Regions from separate parts of the Paenibacillus sp. PK4536 genome, predicted to be linked through region 2. Evidence: predicted binding sites of a transcription regulator. Region 2 holds the regulator's gene; each other region holds the start of a gene.
The links. Region 2 encodes Rex, which represses fermentation and respiration genes when NADH is low (regulators of the CRP and FNR family bind a similar motif). Its sites were predicted from a motif close to TTGTGAAATATTTCACAA; they were not measured.

Region 1 (7,456 bases), 1.4 Mb from region 2:
GTATTACTGATTTCACAACTGAATTCTCTACATTCTTAGGTGCTGCAACAGCAAACAACTTGCCAGCTGCTGCTGCTAAAAAAGCATTAGTTGCTCATGAAGATCAAGTACAAATGGTTATCGACAACTATGCTGCTAAAAAATACGAAGCTGCATACAAAGCAGATCGTGAAGGATTCAAAACAATGTTCGGTATCGGCGAAGCTTTGGGTGGCGCAATTGTAAAACAATACCCTGCTAAGTTCAAAATGGCTGCTGCGGCTCCAATGCCAGCAAAACCTGCTGATGCTTCTATGATGAAAGTATGGATGAAATTAAACAGCAAACAACTTAAAGTTGGCGACAAAATGACAATGATGGACACTATGCCTATGGTGAAAAATGGAACAACTTATATTCCATTGCGTTACCTTGCAGAAGGTATTGGCGCTAAAGTAGCTTGGAACAAAGCTGCGGGTCAAGTAACTGTTATGGCTGGTAAAGATACAATGAAATTCTGGGTTGGTAAAAACACTGTTGATGTGAACGGTAAAACTCAAAAAATCGAAGCTGTATCTATGGTAGATAGCAACGGTAGAACAATGGTTCCTTTACGCTCTATCACTGAATTATTGGGTTGGGATGTTAAATGGAATAAATCTACTGGTGAAATCACACTAACTAAATCAATGTAATCTAGTTTTTCTACACGCTAGATCTTATCTTTAATCAATGTTATAACGTAAAAGGCACTTTGGGGGTTATCCTCCAAAGTGCCTTTTATGTATAATGATCGCTTATGTTTACTCATGCGATGTAGATATGTCATCATTAATGTTTTTTGATTTTTTGTAATGCCAGAATACTGTTAAGCAAATGAAGTTTGCGAATTGGTTTGGTGATCACCGTCTCGAATCTGCCTTTGAAATCTTCATCAATCTTATTCCCCAAAGGAACCATTAGCAACATACGCTGCTTTTTCAAATAATCCAATTCCAAATCCCACTTTTTAAAATCAATCGTCTGATGATCAATTAAGCAGATATCATACGAATGTCTTGAAATATTATCAATAAATGAATCATCCATATTCAAAGACGTAGCGACCCGTGCTCCCCATCCTTGAAGTGTATTCGTCATTAACTCTAAGCTCGTCAGATTGCTGTCTAGCACCATAATATTGATATTAGCTAAGATATCTTTTTCAAAAGGAATGGACGGTAAGTCTGTATATTTATCAAATCGAATCTCGACGCTAAATTCAGTCCCTACACCCAGTTCACTCTTTACATAGACTTGTCCGCCCATTAGTTCTACAAGACTTTTGGTGATTGCGAGTCCGAGTCCTGTTCCTCCATAATGATGCTTCTGATTGCTATGACCTTGAGCATAACTGTCAAAAATAACCCCGAGTTGCTTTTCCGACATCCCGATGCCTGTATCTCTAAGGACGATTTTGACATGGATATCTTCTTCTTTGACGGTAGACAATAAGAATAAAGAAATTAAAATTTCGCCAGAGTGTGTGAATTTAATCGCATTCTGCAAAATATTCATAAAAATCTGTCGAACCTTTAACGCATCGCCGATCACAAATAAAGGAATATCAGTCTCCACATCGAGTATCACCTGTACTTTTTTCTCAAAAGCTGTAGGTGATAACACATACGCCAAATCTTCAATCGTATTGATCAGATCAAACGGATATTGTTCTAAAGACATTTTACCGGCTTCCATTTTACTGATATCTAGCAAATTATCGACAAGTGTCATTAAAGCTTCACTACTGGATTGAATAATCTCGTTATATCGTGTCTGCTCTTCATCAAGTGAAGTCTGCTGTAATAAATCCGCCATTGTGATAATACCATTCATAGGTGTTCGAATCTCATGACTAAGCATAGCAATAAAGGAAGACTTATTCTCGTCTGCTTTTTCTGCTTTCACTTTAGCTTCCAGACGCTCGTCTGCCAGAAGCTGTAATCGTTCGATCTCTGCTTGTAAATTTTTTTCGTTTTCAGTCCATTCGTTTAAATCTTTATCAGACATAGTCCAACACCTCTATTTTCCGTACCTTTATAATGGGTAGTTCATGATGCATATGGTCTCTACTTTATCATAAAGCATACCGCCAAAAATAGCTTACTATATTTGCAAATCATCAGGTGATATCCAGCATCAAACCTAGCGTATATCCGTTTTTCTATACGTTTATAGATGACCTCTTAAGCTTCATCTATATCCAATAAAGACAAACTTAACTTTGTGTCGAAGAGAGTAGATTTTTTTTCATATAATACTTGGTCTGTCCTTCGATCGGAATATCATGAATTTCGCCAAAAATAGTATACCCGTACTTCATATAAAAGTGAGGCGCTTGCCAGCTCATTGTCGTTAATTCACTCACTTTGGCTCCCTGCTGCCTAGCTTGATCTTCGATCGCTTGTAACAAGTCTGCTCCAATCCCTTTGCCTCTGTATACATGATCGACAGCAAGTAATTGAATATATAACAATCCCCAGACCATCGAGCCAACGACTCCACCAATATATTGCTCACCTTCATAAGCGGCTAGCGAAAAATGCGCACGATCATACGGCGGAAGAGCCAACTCTTGATTACTATTAAATTGATCCATAAATGGTTTGATCTGTGGTATATGATCGTCTACAGATAGTTCTTGAATATGCAAAAATATCACCTACTCTTTCAGAGATAATTAAGATATCGTCATGATTATTTAATAAGTATACTATTTTGACTGTATGATGTTACAAGAAGATCATTAGCTTCCTCTATAACGCAAAAAAAGACCTTCATCAACATGAAGATCTTTTTTTCTACACCTGCTTGCGATTAATGAGCTTGATCGCTATGTTGCAACGGTAATGTTGCTGTAGCCGATACCGCTGGCATCGTTGAGACTGTAGGTTCATGATGCTGAGTATGCCCAGAATTGGCTGGTGTCAGTTGATGATCTTTTTTGATATAGGCTGTGAAATAAATCCCTGCTACAAATACAGCTCCACCTGTGAGATTACCGAGCCATACCGGAATAAAGTTCATCAGATACATATCCCATGAATAATACCCTGCAAAGATCGCTGCTGGAATCAAAAACATATTAGCGACAACGTGCTGAAATCCGATAGCAACAAATGCCATGGTCGGGAACCAGATTCCGAGTATTTTACCACTAATACTGTCAGCACTATACGATAACCAGACCGCTAGAGCTACCAACCAGTTACATCCAATCCCGGATAAAAACATCTGGGCAAAGCTTCCTTCTAACTTATGCCCTGCCATTTCTACTGTTTTGGTCAAATAAGGACCGGTTTCTGTTAATCCCACCACATGACCGAAGAAGTAAGCGACGAATAAAGCGCCTAATAGATTCGCTACCGTAATCGCAAGTAGATTGCGTGCTACTTCAAGCGTACTGATCCGCTTCGCCATCCGCGCTAACGGAACAGCCATCATATTACCAGTTAACAGTTCTCCACCTGCAACCAGTACAAGAATCAGTCCCACAGGGAACAATGCCGCTCCGATAAAGTTAGCAAAGCTTCCCCAGGCTTCCGGTGTATTCGCAATCACTCGAATATCTAATAAAAATCCTAGCGCAATAAAAGCTCCACCTAAAAACCCGAGTACAAGCATCTGTATCCATGTCGACTTGGCTTTGATGATTCCCGTCTCAATCGTATTCATTGCAATCTGTTGTGGTTTGTAATAAGCCATTGTGTTGCATCCCCCTTATAAGCATCTATTTCCGTATAATTAAATTACCTTTTCATATTTCAATTTTAATACAATTACTTTGTGAAAAAAGTAACAAATATCACTTTGGAAAAGAATTTGTGAAATTAAGCACAAAAGCCTGTACAGTGGGGGAACTGTACAGGCTTTGTTAGGGGTAGAACTTTGATCAATATCCAATGGGAGCTTACGATGATATAAAATGACTTATTTCAAACCTGATTAAGCGTGAACTTCTTGTTGGGTCTGGATAGGTGCTAATGCTTGCAAACCTACCGTATTCAAGTAGTTCCAAGGTTTGTTGTAATGTGGTTGGAAAAAGAAGTCGATAAAGGCTAATTGATCCACTGTCATTTGATTTTGGATACAGACTGAGATGGTATTGATCGATTGAGTTAAATCGACTTTAGACATCAATTGGGCGCCTAAGATGCGACGTGTTTCTTTTTCGTACACGACTTTCAAGGTTACCGTCTCATGTGTCGGCATAAATTCTGGACGGTAATGATCATGCATGGTGCTTGTTTCTACATTTAATCCTGCTTCACGAGCAGCTGTTTCGGTCATACCTGTTCCTGCAATATTATCTTCATAGATTTTGATACCGGATGTTCCTTGTGTACCCATATATTCATTCGTAGGTTGCACAAGGTTACGAGCGACCAGTGTACCCATACGAACTGCATTGGTAGCTAAAGGAATATAAGCATGTTTACCTGTTGGGTTGTAGAAAATAGCACAGCTATCTCCAGCAGCGAACACATCTTTTTTACTGGTTTGCATATATTTATCTACAAGGATAGCACCGTTAACTAACATATCGACTTGTCCTTTAAGCAATTCAGTATTGGGACGGAAACCGATACACAAGATGACCATATCTGCTTTGTGGGTCGCTTTGTCAGTAACTACGGTCGTTACTTTGCCACCTTCACCTGTGAATTTTACCACTTTCTCTGATAACGCTAATTCGATGCCGTGTTCTTGCAGTGATTCTTCAGTACGAGATGTAAATTCAGGATCTAGATATTTGTTCAAAATGCGATCTTCAGCATCGATCAATGTCACTTGTTTACCATTCATTTGGAATGCTTCTACCAGTTCAACACCGATATAACCTGCGCCTACAACAACGATATTATTAGCATGTTGCGCTTTTTCAATAATCGTATTGGAGTGATTGTAGTTTTTGCAAAGTAAAATGTTATCCAGTTCAATACCTTCAAATTTAGGAACGATCGGCCAAGAACCCGTTGTCATAATCAATTTGTCATACGTATCTGTAAGTTCAATACCTGTAGTCAGATCACGAGCTTGTAATGTTTTGTTATCCGTATCGATCGCTGTCACTTCATGCAACATTTTAGTCGTTACACCTAGATCAGCTAATTGATCTGGAGAAGAGTAAAACAATCCGTCTGGATCATTCACTACTCCACCTACATATAACGCGATCCCGCAAGATAAGAATGAAATATTATCGTTACGTTCATATACAGTGATTTCAGCATCCGGGTACAATTTAGCGGTATTAACAACAGCGGCAGTTCCTGCGTGAGTACATCCTATAACAGCTACTTTCATGGTTTCTTCCTCCTGATAATTCTTTATTTTTTATCATGTAAATGGTTCTTATCCAAAGTTGTATGGTCTATGCTGAATGTCCGACAAGTAAAATTCAGGTGAATTAAGATGTAGGTGCAAGAGAAGTGTGTGGTTTCTCTATAGTGTCCATCTTCTTGTTGGCTCTTCTATTTTTTAATATAGTCTTTTTTGATTTATTTTATTTGTGAATTAATTCACCTTGTATTGCTATTATATTGTGATTTTTATCACATTGCAAGGGGTTTGAGAGAAGTTCGCAATTTGTTCATATTTTCACAAAGTTATATAAACATATGTTTCTTGTATAACATCTTTGATCAACGTGTTTATTGACTATACATTGGTTATGTTATAGTGAGAACAAATTATATAAAGGTGGTTGGTAAAATGAGTACACAATCAAGCAATATCTTGCGTGGTTTGAAAGCTTTATCTGGCCCTTTCCCTACCTGGGATACTCAATCATTACCGGAGAATCCGACTGAACTCTTCTTAGATTGGATGAAATTAGCTATCGAAATGAAAGTTAAAGAACCTCATGCAATGACTATTTCCACTGTAGATTCTGATGGTTTTCCAGATGCACGAGTACTGATTATCAAAGAAGCCAAAGACGATTCTTTTTATTTTGCAACCGGATTGGAAAGTCAAAAAGGTCAACATATACAACATAATCCAAAGGTAGCTCTTACGTTCTATTGGCCTGAGTTAGGTAGACAGATTCGGATTAGAGGGATCGCTGAAGATCAAGGTCTAGAAGCAGGAGCCATTGATTTGAGAAGACGATCGACCATTGCTCGCGCTGTGGCTATGACCGAACGCCAAAGCCAACCGCTGGAGAATCAAGAACAATTAGAACAATCTATTGGGATGCAGGAAGAAAAGATTCATCATGATCCTGATATTGTAACTCCTAATTGGCGACTATTCGCTGTACATGCTCAAGAAATCGAGTTCTGGCAAGCCGACCCTGATCGCAAACACACAAGGTATCAATATATTCTTCATGAGGGTCAATGGACACATCAGCAGTTGTGGCCTTAAACAGATTATCAATTTTGTCTGTAAAGTCCTTTTGTATAACCTTCTATTCCAAAAGCAAAATCAGATATAGATGATTTTGCTTTTTTAATTTGCATCAAAAAATCGGTAGTTCTCTCTTGTCAAAAAAGAAAACTACCGATTGGGTATACCTACTATTATTGATATTAGTTATGTGCCATACGCATAGCATGTTGATGGCGAACTTCACTCACTTGTTGTTCTTGCTGTACCGCTTCAGCCACATGACCTTCCAGTGCATAAGGAAGACACAAAGGCACCCCGCTACGAGGATCAGTCACAATATCAGCTTCGATTCCGAATACGTTACGCAGTACATCACAAGAAACGACTTCAACGGGTGTTCCTTCAGCTACCGCTTTACCGTTCTTAATCGCAATCATATGATGTGCATAACGAGAAGCATGATTAAGATCATGCACCACCATCACAATAGTACGTTGAGAATCCGCATTTAATTTTTCCAACAATTGAAGAACTTCCAATTGATGCGCCATATCTAGAAATGTAGTCGGTTCATCCAAAAATAAGATCTCGGTATCCTGCGCTAGTGCCATCGCAATCCAAGCACGTTGACGCTGACCACCGGATAACTGATCGATCGGACGATCGTAGAAATCAACCATCCCTGTTGCTTCAATCGCCCATTCGACCATCGCTTTATCTTCTGCTTTCATCGAACCGAATCCTTTTTGATAAGGGAAACGTCCATAGGATACCAATTCCGTTACCGTTAATCCTTCAGGCGCTGTCGGGTTCTGAGGCAAAATCGCTAACTGCTTCGCTATTTCACGGGTAGATTGTTTGTGGATCGATTTGCCGTCCAATAATACAGCTCCCGATTTGGGTTGCATAATGCGTGCCATCGTTTTGAGTATCGTTGATTTACCTGAACCATTGGCTCCGACTAATGCTGTAATCTGTCCTTGAGGAATCTGTACACTCAAGTCTTCGACAATCAACCGATCTTCATATGCAATATCAAGCTTAGACGTCATCAAACGAACCATGGTTTATCCACCCTTTTCAGTGAACCCGATGTGCTAGA
Region 2 (7,456 bases):
TTAACCGGAATTAAAAATGAAGATGTAGTCGACGCTCCAGAGTTGGATGATGTCATTTTGGAGATGATTCCTCTACTAGAAGACGCTGTGCTTGTTGGGCATAACGTTGGGTTTGATTTAGGATTTTTACAACGAGCTTTGGATCAGACAGGATATTTGGCTTTTACAGGTCGAGTACTAGACACTATGGATTTATTGCGTATTTTTTTCCCGAATCTTTCAAGTTACCAGTTAAGTATGGTCAGTAAAGATTTAGGATTTGTCCATGATCGTCCTCACCAAGCAGATAGCGATGCGTTAGCGACAGCTCATGTATTTCTGAAATGTTTGGAAGAATTGAATGACCTCCCATTGATTACGGTACAACGATTATCCGAACTATTTGATAATCAGGATAGTGATTTAGGTTGGTATTTTGATGGAGTACGGATGGAGAAAGAAGCACAACCGATTCAAGATTTAGACGAACATCGCTTTTTCCGTCAATTGGCGTTAAAAGTAGGCGATTGGAATGAGATTTTACCTGCTCATGAAGAGCGTGGAAATATGCCACTTGCCGATGTGTCATTTGATGAATTTTTGGAGCAAGTGAAACAGAATTTGCGTAATTTACTTCCTCATTATGAAGAACGTGAACCGCAGAATCGGATGTTTGAAGAAGTGATCAAAGCGATGACGGATGATAAACATCTATTGATTGAAGCAGGAACAGGAACGGGCAAATCGTTAGGTTATTTATTACCTTCGATCTATCATAGTGTAAAAGAAAACGATCGTGTGATGGTAAGTACACATACGATTAATTTGCAAGAACAGTTACGAGAACGGGATATTCCATTACTGACTCAAGTGATTCCATTTGCATTTCGTGCTGCCGTATTTAAAGGACGCCAGCATTATTTGTGTCTGCGCAAATTTGAGCATAAAATAAATACAAAAGAATTTCAAAGTCCTAAAGAAGATGTATTGATTGCTGCTCAAATGATTGTCTGGTTAAATTCGACGGAAACCGGTGACGATGAAGAGCTGAATATGGGTAACCGTGGAGCCGATTTCTGGGAAACGGTAGCGAGTGATACCGATTCTTGTCTTGGTCGTGCATGTCCGTGGTTCCGCAAATGCTTCTACCATCGTGCGAAGCATGAAGCAGGTACAGCTGATGTCGTTATTACGAACCATTCCAAATTATTTACCGATGTCAAAGCAGGGCATCAATTATTGCCTGCTTACGATCGATTGGTGATTGATGAAGCGCATCATTTAGAAGATGTAGCAGGTAAGCACTTGGGTATGCATATGAAATATTTCACATTGGTTCATCCGCTACTTCGTTTGTTCAAAGACAGTAAAAATGGTCAGCTGGCTATTTTGCGCCAACAGTTAGGTTCATCTGGTAATGAGCGTGGTATGGATTGGGCGATAGCGATAGATAATCTATATCCTGAAATTGTAGATGTCAAAGAAAATTGGGACAAATTGAGCGAATTATTATTTGCTTTATTACCTCAGCGTAGTGATGCCGCTCCAGGAGAAGCTGGACAATTTACATTACGTTTGTTACCTGAGAAGCAACCGACAGAATGGACGGTAATTACGGATTTGGAGAATCAGATCCATATCGGACTGAGTCAATTGATTCGTAAAGGCGAACAAGTAATGAATCAGATCAAAGAAAGCGATGAACAGTTGGGCACAGATAGTCTGGTGACTGATGTATCGGGTCTATTCAAAGATTTGACTGTCGTTCGAGACGATCTACGTCAATTTGTGAAGCTGGAAAGTACAGATACGGTCTACTGGTATGAAGCCAATGGAAATTACCGTAGCAAGTCTTTACAGATGTATGCTGTGCCTGTGGATGTGAGCAAGCAATTGAAAGAGTACTTTTTCGATAAAAAGAAAAGTATTATTCTAACATCCGCAACCCTATCAATAGAAAAGAAATTCCAATATATGATTGAACAACTGGGACTTGTCGAAGCGGAAAAAGAAGGCAGATTGATGACTGAACAGTTATCTTCACCTTTTAATTATCGTGAGCAATCGCTATTGTTGATTCCACGTGACTTTCCAAGTGTCAAAGGCAGTGTCGGTGATGCCTTCTTTGTAGATACATTAGCGAACTCGTTAGCAGAGACTGCCAAAGCAACGCAAGGACGAATGATGGTTTTATTTACCTCATATCGAATGCTCAAGCAGGTGTATGAGCCATTAAAAGAGAAGTTATCACATAGTGATATTGCTGTATTTGGTCAAGGCGTTGATGGAGGGAGTCGGACGAAGCTTACTCGTAGATTCCAGGAGCGTTCTGCTTCTGTATTGCTTGGAACAAGTAGCTTCTGGGAAGGTGTCGATATTCCGGGCGAAGCATTAACATGTCTGGCGATTGTACGATTACCTTTTCAACCGCCCAATCATCCATTGCTAGAAGCCAAAAGCGAACGGCTTAAAAAAGAAAAGAAAAATCCATTTATGAAATTATCTGTACCGCAAGCAGTTATCCGTTTCAAACAAGGTTTTGGTAGATTAGTACGGACATCTAGTGATCGGGGAATCGTTATTGTCTATGACACTCGTGTGATCGAGTCCTATTATGGCAAGCATTTTCTATATTCATTACCCGGTCCCAAAATGGAACATATGCCGACAGAGCAGATGGTACCCCGTATTACAGAATGGCTTAGCCAGGCCGAACCTGAAAAGGAAACTGTAAATCAAGAGGGGGAGCAAGCATGAAATCCGACAAAATATCAGAAGCAGTCGTGCGAAGACTACCTGTATACCTTAGATATCTGAACGAACTTCACACCCGTGAAGTTCCCACAGTGTCTTCGCAAGAATTGGGACAAAAATTAGATTTGAATCCAGCACAAATTCGCAAAGACTTAGCTTATTTTGGAGATTTTGGACGTAAAGGAATCGGGTATGATGTATCTTATCTGATTGAGAAAATACGTCATATTTTAAAATTAGATCAACAGATTAATGTTGCACTTGTAGGTGCAGGTAATCTAGGACATGCCCTTTCGAACTATAATATGTATTTGAAAGAAACGATGAAAATCGTAGCTGTGTTTGATTCTCTAGAACCCAAAGTCGGTTCGATGATCAATACATTAGTTGTACAACCGATCGAAGAACTTGGAGCAACAGTCAAAGCGAAAAGTATTCGTATTGGTATTATTACTGTGCCTAATATTGAAGCACAGCGTGTAGCAGATCAATTGATTGAAGCAGGGATCGAAGCCATTTTGAACTTTGCACCGATTATTTTGAAAGCTCCACCGCATATTCGTGTACACACTGCTGATTTTACAACGGACTTACTAAGCCTTGCCTATTATCTGGAAGATGGAAAGGAACATGAAACTAATGAATAACACCTCGAACAAATGGGTTATCAAAAACGGTATGTTTGCTGTAATGAGTGAAGAAAAATCGATGCTTTTCGGACATATGGTGATTGAAGATGGATGGATCACTTATCTTGGAGAAGAAGAGCCTGTGATTGAAGAAGGAACAACAGTAGTCGATGGTAATCATTTGTTCTTTATCCCGGGTCTAGTGAACAGTCATGGTCATGCGGCAATGTCTTTGCTACGTGGATATGGCGACGACCTTGCACTACAAGTATGGTTACAGGAAAAAATGTGGCCGATGGAAGCGAAGTTTACTAGTGACGATGTATACTGGGGAACATCATTATCTGTACTTGAAATGTTAAAAGGCGGTACTACAACATTCTTGGATATGTATGATCGTTCAGAGCGTGTTGCTGAAGTCGTAGAGCAATCAGGAATGCGTGCTGTATTGATGCGTGGTGTTATCGGCTTATGTTCAGAAGAAGAACAAAAGCAAAAGTTACAACAATCTATCGACTTTGCACGGGATTGGCACGGTCAAGCTGATGGACGTATTACAACGATGATGTCTCCACATGCGCCGTATACATGTCCTCCTGCATACATCGAACAATTTGTACAAGCAGCACATGACTTGGATTTGCCGCTGCATACACATATGTCTGAGACGTTAGCTGAAGTACAATTAAATGTAACTGATTATGGATTACGTCCTGTAGCTCATTTAGAGAAATTAGGATTTTTCACGCGTCCAGCCCTTTTGGCACATGCTGTTCATTTGAATGATGAAGAGATCGAAATGCTTGCGCAACATAAAGTAGCTGTTTCGCATAATCCGGGTAGTAATCTGAAATTAGCAAGTGGTGTTGCTCGTGTTCCTGATTTATTGCGTGCAGGTGTAGTCGTTTCTTTAGGAACAGATGGCCCGGCAAGTAATAACAACTTGGATATGTTTGAAGAGATGCGTTTGGCAGCTCTTATTCATAAAGGAGTATCCGGAGATCCAACAGCAGTACCTGCATTAGAAGCATTGAAAATGGGTACAGAATACGGTGCGAAATCTGTATTTTTGAATGACGTAGGTACATTTGCTGTCGGTATGAAAGCCGATATTACGGCATTAAATGTAGATCAACCGCATTTCTTGCCACGTACTGATTTTATCTCACATACCATTTATTCTGCATCAGCTAAAGATGTATTGCATGTCTGGGTAGATGGTAAGCAATTAATCAAAGATGGTATATCATTAACACTGGATGAAGAAAAAATTCGTCATGAAGCCCAAAGTGCTTTTGAAGGTTTGCTCAAACGCTAACCGGAAGTCGACAGGAAAGGATGGCGTGTTTTGCGAAATTTGGGAAGTGGAAAATGGATTGCAATCATTATTGTAGTAGTAGGATTGCTTGTATTAGGTGTTAATCAATTTTATGTTCATGTTATGGCGCAGCCATGGAGTAAAGAGCAGCTGGCGATAAACAGTGCACAGGAAAAGGCTGATATCGTATCTGTGACACGTACATTTAATTCTGTCTGGACAGATACTTCAACGTATTGGGTAGTTGAAGGTAAGAACACAGCACAAGAAGACCTTATGGTCTGGGTGAAGTTCAATATTGATGGCTCAGTCGCTGAAGGTGCTAATGCCGTACATGTTGAGAAAACAGCAGGTACAGTGACATATGAAAAAGTAAATGCTTTACTACAAAATGATCTGCCTGGAGCAGAAGCTGTACGTATTGTTCCCGGTTCATTCAAAGGAAAATATGCATGGCAAGTCTTTGCCAAACTCAATGAACGTTACTATTATATTTTTTATAATTTCCGTGATGGAGCTAAATTAAGCGAACCCATGGAACTGCCCGCAACATTAAAAGGAACAGGTCAAGAAGATTGACACAAGAAGAGTAAACCAAAAAAGCATGATCTTTTGAATTCAGCGTATGAATTCATCCAGATCATGCTTTTTTTGTTGCAGTGGAGGTATATAGGATTATAAGCGGAATTGTAAAACAGTGCTTTGTAATTTCTCCGCCATCGCATGAAGTGTAGCCGTATGCGCTGTACTTTCTTCAAGGAAAGCTAACTGCTCTTCTGTAGCCGCACTTACACTTTCGGTATTTGAAGCGACATGATCGGTTAATCCTGAAATGTTTTCCATCGATTTTACAATTTTCTCCGAATGACCGGATAAATGATGAAGCGAATCAGTGACTTCTTTAATCTCGGCGGTTGTATGATCGGTCAAAGTTTTGATCGTATTGAACAGATTGCCTACAGAATGGGCAGCCGTGATACCTTGACTCACTTCTTTAACCATACTTTCAACCGATTCAGTTGCACCTCTAGTCTCATTCTGAATCGTATTCACGAGTTCTTTAACACGTTTAACAGAATCATTGGTTTCATTGGATAGTTTGCGAATTTCGGAAGTTACTACAGCAAATCCACGTCCATGTTCTCCAGCCCGAGCCGCTTCAATCGCAGCATTCAGTGATAATAGACCTGTTTGAGAAGCGATAGAAGAAATAGCATTATTGATTTCTTCGATTTCACTAGAGCGTTTGTTAAGCGACGAAATAATGATTTCCAGCTTACTCATCCGTTGCTGAATTTGATCCATTTGATTCATAACATGAGATATTTCTTTATCACCTAGTAAAGCTTGTGTCTGTGCTTGTTGAGCGACATTCATTGCTTGTTGACTGCTTTGATCGATCTGCTGAATATCTTTATTCACATCATATACAGCTTGTAGACCGCCTTCAACAATTTTGACCTGATCTTGGGTACTATTTGAAAGGTCTGACATAATATCAGCTACATGTTCTGCTGCTTTGCCTGTTTCAGACGTTCCACTTGCTACATCTCTAGAAATAGAAATGACCTGTGCTGCATTATCATTAATTTCATGAACGAGATGCCGCAGATTATTTTTCATACTGTTAAAAGAAAACGCTAGCTCGCCTAGTTCATCTTTTTGCTTGACGGTTACATCTTCAATATTAAGATCACCTGTAGATATCGCTTTAGCCGCTTTATTTAATTTCTGTAAAGGCTTGGAGATTAGACGAGAAATAATGATACCGATGATAATAGCTAGAGCAAAGTTAATAACGCTGATCGTAATTGCCAGTTGACGAGCATGTAATACTTTTTGAAGATTTTCATTTTTAGCAGTTTCCATAAGAGCATCTTGCTGATCTGAAAATTGTTGAGCAAACTTAACAATAACACTACCTACAGGAATAACGCTTGTAATGATATCGAGATAAGACTGATCCAGTTGTGTAGGAGGAAGGTTAAATAATTCTTGAGCATGTGTTTTGTAGTAGTCATTCATTTTGAGCATATAATCTATTTTTTCAGTATCTTCAGTAGAGACGACTAGACTTTTCATATCTGTTAAAAGTTGAGTCGTCTGATCGTTGGTACTTAATAATTGAGAACCATAATAAGAATCACGACTTAACATATAGGTCTGCATATATCCATTTTGACTGGTCGCATAAAATTTCAAATTATCAGCTTGCGATTTAAGTGTGACATAACGATCTAGAATTGTACTCATTGATTTTTGTATTTGTTGTAGAGACATAATATAAATGACTCCTGCACAGCCAGCAATCAGGGCAATGGCAAGAAATCCAGCTAAAAGCTTATGCAGGATAGATAGACGCATCAGAGACCACTCCTTTATATATAATCATTTCCATTTGGCAATATACTTTTCTGTATTGGCTTCGGTAATTAATTCATAAGGAATAATGATTTCTTTTTCGACTTGTTTACCATTTGCAGCTTCGATCGTAGTTTTGAGCCCTTGAGATCCTTGAGCAGCCGCATTTTGATAAACAGAGACGTTTAACTTATTGGCTTTCATAAAATTAAGAGCGTCCATCGTACCATCGACACCGGCAAATATAATATTTTGATCTTGACCTTCCACTTGTGCCGCCAAAATAGCGCCAATAATCATTTCATCGTTATTGGCTACCACCGCATCAATTTTTTGACCGGATGCTAACCATTTAGCCATCAATGCCATACCTTTAGCACGATCATAATTAGCGGTTTCTTCAAAAACGATCTTC
Region 3 (7,456 bases), 2.0 Mb from region 2:
ATAAGACCAAGACGGCTGTCCATACAGGTGATCTGCCTCTAGTCATATATTTCGTATTCCTTAACTTTTAGCTTCAGCAAGAATAGATTCCAGATCTTGACGATTGAATAAATGCTTTTCACCGCAGAAATGACATACTACTTCTGCTTGTCCATCTTCTTCGATCAATTGCGTCAATTCATATTCACCTAGACTCATCAACGTTTGTTCTACACGTTCACGAGAACAAGGGCAATAGAATCGCACATCTGATGTTTCCATCACTTGAGCATCAGGCACAACACGGCGTAACAGTTCTTCTAACTCTAATCCTTCTGCTAAAAGAGTCGTTACAGGTGGCAACGTGCTGATCGATTGTTCGATTTGGTCAATTTCTGCATCGGTAAGACCGGGTAACAATTGAATAATAAATCCGCCGGCTACAATAACAGAGTTGTCTGTATCTACAAGTACGCCAATACCTACCGCAGATGGAGTCTGTTCAGACTTCGCAAAATAGTACGTGAAATCTTCGCCTAGCTCTCCTGAAATAATCGGCACACTTCCACGATAAGGATCTTTAAGTCCCAAATCTTTGATTACATATACAAAGCCTTCTGTACCTACTGCTCCTGCTACATCCAATTTACCCATCGCATTACTTGGCAAATGAACATGTGGATGATCAACATATCCACGAACTTCGCCTTTCGCATTGGCATCCGCTACGATCTGACCGATCGGGCCGTCACCTTTTACTTGTAATGTTAATTTTTCTTCGCCTTTAAGCATAGCACCCATCATTGCTGCTGTTGTCAGCGTACGACCCATTGCTGCTGTTGCTGTAGGCCATGTATCATGACGTTGACGTGCTTCCTCGACTAAATGAGTAGAGCGAATAGCAAATGCACGTACTTTACCACCTAATGCTATACCACGGACGACAAGGTCCGGTTTTGTGTGTTGTTGATTTTCCATTTGTAATGGCTCCTCTCGTTGCTCTTGCTGTATTTTCCAATGAGCATGGTTCTTCTATTTTTATTTAGACGCTTTAGGCGTACCAAAAGTTTTGTCTATCGGTGTGGTTATTACATTACGCTCATAAATCAAACGTAATCCTTCAAGTGTAAGCATTGGATTCACTTCATCGACTGTTTCGGTTTCACTGGAAATCAGTTCTGCCAAACCACCAGTAGCCACGACTTTACCAATCACGCCCATTTCAGCATGAATTCGTTTGACGATTCCATCCACTTGTCCAGCGTATCCATATATAATACCAGATTGCATGGCATGAACGGTATTACGTCCGATGACTTTTTTAGGTTTCTCTAATTCAATATTCGGTAACTTGGAAGCTCGTTGATACAAAGCTTCTGTAGAAATCCCAATTCCAGGGACGATTGCGCCGCCTAGATAATCACCTTTACTGTCAATACAATCAAATGTAGTCGCTGTACCAAAATCAACAACAATGACAGGACCACCGTATTTTGCAACAGCTGCTACTGCATTCACAATCCGATCTGCTCCCACTTCGCGTGGGTTCTCATAACGCAAGTTCAGACCGGTGCGTATGCCCGGTCCGACAATCATAGGAGTATGATGTAAATATTTTCTACACATTTCTTCTAGCGTGTTCATAATTGGAGGCACAACAGAAGAAATAATAATTCCTTGAATATGATCAATCACAATATTGGACATCTGAAAAAGGTTATGCACCATCACTCCATATTCATCCGGTGTAGCTTGACGATTCGTATTGATACGGAAATGATGAAGCAATTGTTCTCCTTGATATACGCCCAACACGATATTCGTATTTCCAATATCAATCACAACTATCAAAGTGCGTCACTCCCCTTTCTTCGCACCCAAATCCAGACTAATATCCAGATTTTCAAAAGAATACGTCAGTCGTCCTACAGATATAATATCAACGCCTGTGGCTGCTAAGTTATAAATTGTATTTAACGATACATTGCCCGATGCTTCAATTTTTACATGCGGGGCTTGCTCACGAATCATATGCACTGCTTCTTGCATACGTTCTGGTGACATATTATCAAGCATAATGATATCTGCTCCAACAGTCAAAGCTTCTTGTACTTGTTCTATACTTTCAGTCTCGACTTCAATCGTCATTGTGTGCGGAATCTGGTGACGAGCTGAGTTGACCGCTTCGGTGATTCCGCCTGCTGCTTTGATATGATTATCTTTAATCATCACAGCATCATAAAGTCCAAAACGATGATTATGTCCGCCACCAATACGTACAGCATATTTCTCAAGCATACGATGTCCCGGTGTGGTCTTACGTGTATCTACCAATCTTACCGGCAAATCTTGAATAGCATCTACATATTCACGAGTACGAGTAGCGATCCCCGACATCCGTTGCAATAAATTAAGTGCTAGACGTTCTCCTGTCAGTAGATGGTGTGTACTGCCTTCTACTTCTGCAATGATATCACCTTTGTGTAGCTTTTGTCCTTCTTGAGCGATAGGTTGAAACTTCAGATCAGGATGAACTGTGCGAAATACTAACTCCGCTACCGGGAGCCCCGCAAGTATTCCATCTTGCTTAGCATGAATAACGGCGCGACTACTATGTCCTTGTGGAACTGTGGTTGCTGTAGTGATATCTCCAGCGCCTACATCTTCGTTTAGCCATAATTTGATCCATTGTATTAGATTGTCTTCGTATCCGTTAAACATCATCACTACTCTCCTTTGTTAGCCCTTGATGAATCTGTTGCACAATATGCTGTTGCCAATCTGTATCATTACGCTCTGGAAAATCTTCTCGATAATGTCCGCCACGACTTTCTTCCCGATACAATGCTGAACGCATCACAAGCAAAGCACATGTCAACATATTGGACAGCTCGATAGCTTCCTTTGTATTCATTGGATATTCAAAAATAATCCCTAATTCTTCAAGCTTAGTTAAGCCTTCTTGAAGAGATACAGAGGTACGACGAAGTCCAGCGTACTGTCCCATAATCTGTTGGAGTTCTAAGCGCCAACTGATCCATTGTTCGGCAGAGTTTGTGAATTCAGGTACATTCTTATCATAAGAAAGCATATCTTTTGCTGATAAAGAGGATTCTTGCTCGGGTTCAACCAGTGGAGGTAGTTGAAGAATTTGCTGAACTACCCGTTTGCCAAAAACAATCGCTTCGGATAATGAATTACTTGCTAATCGATTTGCCCCATGAATACCTGTAGAAGAGACTTCACCACAAGCAAATAATCGCTGCACACTACTTGCTCCTTGAAGATCGGTTTTGATACCACCCATCATATAATGAGCCGCAGGTGCCACAGGAATCCAGTCTTGAGCTATATTTAATCCATATCTCACACAGGTTGCAAAAATAGTAGGAAAACGGCGTTTCAATGTCTCTTCAGACTCATGTGTGATATCCAGATAGACACAAGTACTTTCTTCTTTTTCCATTTCACTGATGATCGCTCTAGCTACGATATCTCGAGGTGCCAGTTCTTTTAACAGATGGTAATTTGCCATAAAAGCTTCACCTGTATGATTACGCAAAATAGCTCCTTCACCGCGTAACGCTTCTGAGATCAGAAATCGCGGTGCACCTGGATAACATAAAGCAGTCGGATGAAATTGAATAAATTCCATATCTCGTACCTGTGCTCCTGCGCGGTAAGCCATCGCCACTCCATCGCCTGTAGCCACATCAGGATTCGTCGTATATTGATATAGCTGTCCACTACCTCCTGAACAGATCACAGTCGCTTCTGCTTGGACATAGACGAGACGATCATCTGGTTGCTTTACGATGACGCCTGTACATTCATTGTGATGCGTGACTAGATCAATTGCCAAATGCTCATCCCAAACTTCAATACGTGGATGTTCAGCCACATGCTGAGATAATGCTCTAACAATCTCATATCCTGTAGAATCCCCATTTGCATGTAAAATACGGCGATGACTATGAGCCCCTTCTCGTGTTAACTCCAATTGTCCGTCAATCGTATCAAATAAAGTGCCTAGACGAATCAGTTCCTGTACACCTGCTGGGCCTTCTTGCACAAGCACATCTACGGCAGACGAGGAACAAAGACCAGCTCCTGCAAGCAATGTATCTTGACGGTGATAAAGAGGAGAATCATCTGCTGCTATCACAGCTGCAATCCCGCCTTGAGCATAACGAGTATTACTGTCTAATAATGATTTCTTTGTGATCATAAGAACGTGCTTATATTCACTTGCCGAAATAGCAGCAAACAATCCTGCAATTCCTGAACCTATAATAATAACATCGACTTGTTTGTGAATATATTCACTCAGATGATAATCTATCAGGCGATTTGGAATCATAATCTGTTCCCTCTCAATCGTTCAAGATGAAGATACTTGTAGCATACGTTCCAAAGAAACACGAGCTTGATCAGCAACAGCAGGTGGTACATAGATTTGAGGTTTCATCTGCTCTAAGCAATTGACTAATTTTTTTAAATTATTCACTTTCATATTAGGGCATACTAAATATTTGCTAGCAAAGCGAAATGTTTTATCAGGGCTGTCTTTGCGAAGCTGATAACCTGTACCATCTTCTGTCCCTACGATAAACTCCTGACAAGGCGATTCTTTGCAATATTTGATAATCGCTGTTGTGCTACCTACAAAGTCACCTAAAGCAACAACATCTGGCCGACATTCAGGATGAACAACAAATTCAGAATGAGGATGTTTCGCTTTCATCTCCATCACGTCTTTGACCGTCAACATATCATGGGTGTTACAATACCCTTCCCAGATAATCATCTTTTTATCAGTATGCTGTTGTACATAGTGCCCTAAATTTTTATCAGGAACCCAAATGATTTCGTCGGAATCAACGGACTGAATGACTTTCACCGCATTTGCCGAAGTACAGCAGATATCTGTTTCTGCTTTGATCTCAGCAGATGAATTAATATAAGTAACCACTTTAGCATTAGGATGTTTTTCTTTTAATCGACGCAGACCATCTACATTGACCATATCTGCCATTGGACAACCTGCCCGCTCATCAGGGATAATCACTGTTTTGTTAGGTGCTAGAATTTTAGCACTTTCACCCATAAAGTGAACTCCACAAAACACAATCGTATCTGCTTCAGTCTGAGCTGCTTTTTGCGCTAACAAAAAAGAATCGCCACGGAAATCTGCCACTTCTTGAATCTCATCCCGTTGATAATAATGAGCTAGAATAATAGCATTGCGCTCCTTTTTTAATTCTAAAAGACGTTCCTTGAGCTGTGCATCCCGTTCTGCTTTCTTTTCCAGTGCTAACGCTTCCATCGTAATCACTCCTTCAAATTGATTGAGATTCATTTCACAATGTTTGGCAGAGAAGTATGTTCTAAGGTAGTTATAGCTTTCTGATCGAATAGTTTGTGAAAAATATCCCTTACTACTGTGTGAATTGTGTCAAATTTGTGATCAGGTTCAACCAATAATGTACACAATGCTATACTCACTTGTCAATCTATGAATTTGAACATATTTTTTAAACGCAAAAAAGCCTGAAGATCCTATTGATCTTCAGGCTTTTTATTTACTGCATTTTGTTATTGATTACGAAGTGGGTGTACTTCCACCTGTTCCATTTGGTCCACGATCTTCGCCAGGGCCATTAGTAGGGCTATTCGGAATATCTCCGTCTTTGCCCAATCCAGGTGTAGATGGAGTGTTATCTTTCTCCAAGCTCAAAGAACCACCGATTGTATCTACAGTTGGTTCGCCACCTTCTGGTGTTTCCCCTGAACCGCTATTACCATCGCTATTGCCAGTATCACTTAAAGATCCAGTTTCGATCAATTCTTTGATTTGTTCTAGATCCAATGTTTCTACTTCAAGCAATGTTTGAGCAATCAAATGCATTTCTCTTGAATGCTTTTGCAATAATTCGCGACAGCGTTCGTAAGATTCCGTAATAAAACGGTGCATTTCTTGATCGATCTCATAAGCGATTTTATCACTATAGTTTTGCTCGTGTCCGATATCACGACCCAAGAATACTTGACCTTGAGCAGTACCGAATTGCATCGGTCCAAGCTTCTCACTCATACCGTATTCAACGATCATGCTACGTACGATACCAGTTGCTTGTTGGAAGTCACTATATGCTCCAGTACCAATCTCGCCGATAAATAATTCTTCAGCAACACGTCCACCTAGCAAACCAGTTACTTTATCCAACAATTCCTGTTTCGTTACAAGCATACGGTCTTCTTTAGGAAGCATAATAACATACCCGCCAGCACGTCCACGCGGTACGATTGTTACTTTGTGTACCATATCCGCATGCTCCAAGAAATAACCTACAATCGTATGACCCGCTTCATGATAAGCAACGATACGTTTTTCACGATCACTAATAACACGACTACGTTTTTCTGTACCTACGATGATACGGTCAATAGCTTCATCAACCTCATTCATCGAAATATCACGACGATTACGACGCGCAGCAAGCAATGCTGCTTCGTTCATCAAGTTCTCCAGATCTGCACCTGTAAAACCTGTTGTACGTTTCGCAATTGTATCCAATCTTACGTTAGACGTAAGTGGTTTGTTACGTGAGTGAACTTTCAGTACAGCTTCGCGACCTTTCACGTCTGGACGATCCACCGTAATTTGACGGTCAAAACGACCTGGACGTAACAATGCAGGATCCAAGATATCTGGACGGTTAGTTGCAGCAACGATAATAATACCTTCGTTAGCTCCAAATCCATCCATTTCAACAAGAAGTTGATTTAGCGTTTGTTCGCGCTCATCATGACCGCCACCAAGACCTGCGCCCCGTTGACGACCAACAGCATCAATTTCATCGATGAAAATAATACATGGTGCATTTTTCTTCGCATTTTCAAACAAATCACGTACACGCGACGCACCGACACCGACAAACATTTCTACGAAATCAGAACCGGAAATGCTGAAGAATGGTACGCCTGCTTCTCCTGCTACTGCACGAGCAAGCAATGTTTTACCAGTACCCGGAGGACCTACAAGAAGTACCCCTTTAGGAATACGAGCTCCAACGGCGTTAAACTTACGTGGATCTTTCAGGAAGTCAACAACTTCGACGAGTTCTTGTTTCTCTTCGTCAGCCCCTGCTACATCCTCGAATGTAATTTTTTTCTTCTCTTCGTTATACAAGCGAGCACGACTCTTACCAAAGTTCATCACTTTGCCGCCGCCACCCTGAGCTTGATTGAAGAGGAAGAAGAACAGAATAAACATAATCACAAGTGGAATCATCGAAGTGATGAATGACAACCAAATACTGTCGCCTTCCATCGGCTTAATGGTTACTTGTGTACCCCCATTGTCACTAGCTGTTTCGATCTCGTTGATCGCTGCATCAGTGGCAGGGATGTAAGAAGAAAATGCATTCGACTTCGCATCTGCTGGTTTTGTTTTGTATTCACCTGTAACTAAATA

Region 1: a site for Rex is predicted at 3,841-3,858, ahead of PO903_RS03190 (formate/nitrite transporter family protein). Genes of this name have one in related genera too.
Region 3: a site for Rex is predicted at 5,328-5,345, ahead of nadA (quinolinate synthase NadA). Genes of this name have one in related genera too.

What each region holds. Positions count from the first base shown of each region.
Region 1 covers NZ_CP126313.1:668,918-676,373, forward strand. The annotation lists gene PO903_RS03175 (copper amine oxidase N-terminal domain-containing protein) at 1-674, shown strand, start outside; gene PO903_RS03180 (sensor histidine kinase) at 811-2,028, opposite strand; gene PO903_RS03185 (GNAT family N-acetyltransferase) at 2,237-2,671, opposite strand; gene PO903_RS03190 (formate/nitrite transporter family protein) at 2,836-3,723, opposite strand; gene PO903_RS03195 (FAD-dependent oxidoreductase) at 3,964-5,325, opposite strand; gene PO903_RS03200 (pyridoxine/pyridoxamine 5'-phosphate oxidase) at 5,734-6,390, shown strand; gene PO903_RS03205 (ABC transporter ATP-binding protein) at 6,555-7,418, opposite strand.
Region 2 covers NZ_CP126313.1:4,321,988-4,329,443, reverse strand. The annotation lists gene dinG (ATP-dependent DNA helicase DinG) at 1-2,736, shown strand, start outside; gene PO903_RS19185 (redox-sensing transcriptional repressor Rex) at 2,733-3,380, shown strand; gene PO903_RS19180 (amidohydrolase) at 3,373-4,680, shown strand; gene PO903_RS19175 (cell wall elongation regulator TseB-like domain-containing protein) at 4,711-5,259, shown strand; gene PO903_RS19170 (methyl-accepting chemotaxis protein) at 5,356-7,044, opposite strand; gene PO903_RS19165 (sugar ABC transporter substrate-binding protein) at 7,069-7,456, opposite strand, start outside.
Region 3 covers NZ_CP126313.1:1,277,463-1,284,918, reverse strand. The annotation lists gene PO903_RS05950 (peptidyl-prolyl cis-trans isomerase) at 1-46, opposite strand, end outside; gene hslO (Hsp33 family molecular chaperone HslO) at 61-957, opposite strand; gene PO903_RS05940 (type III pantothenate kinase) at 1,018-1,830, opposite strand; gene nadC (carboxylating nicotinate-nucleotide diphosphorylase) at 1,837-2,703, opposite strand; gene nadB (L-aspartate oxidase) at 2,693-4,339, opposite strand; gene nadA (quinolinate synthase NadA) at 4,361-5,305, opposite strand; gene ftsH (ATP-dependent zinc metalloprotease FtsH) at 5,582-7,456, opposite strand, start outside.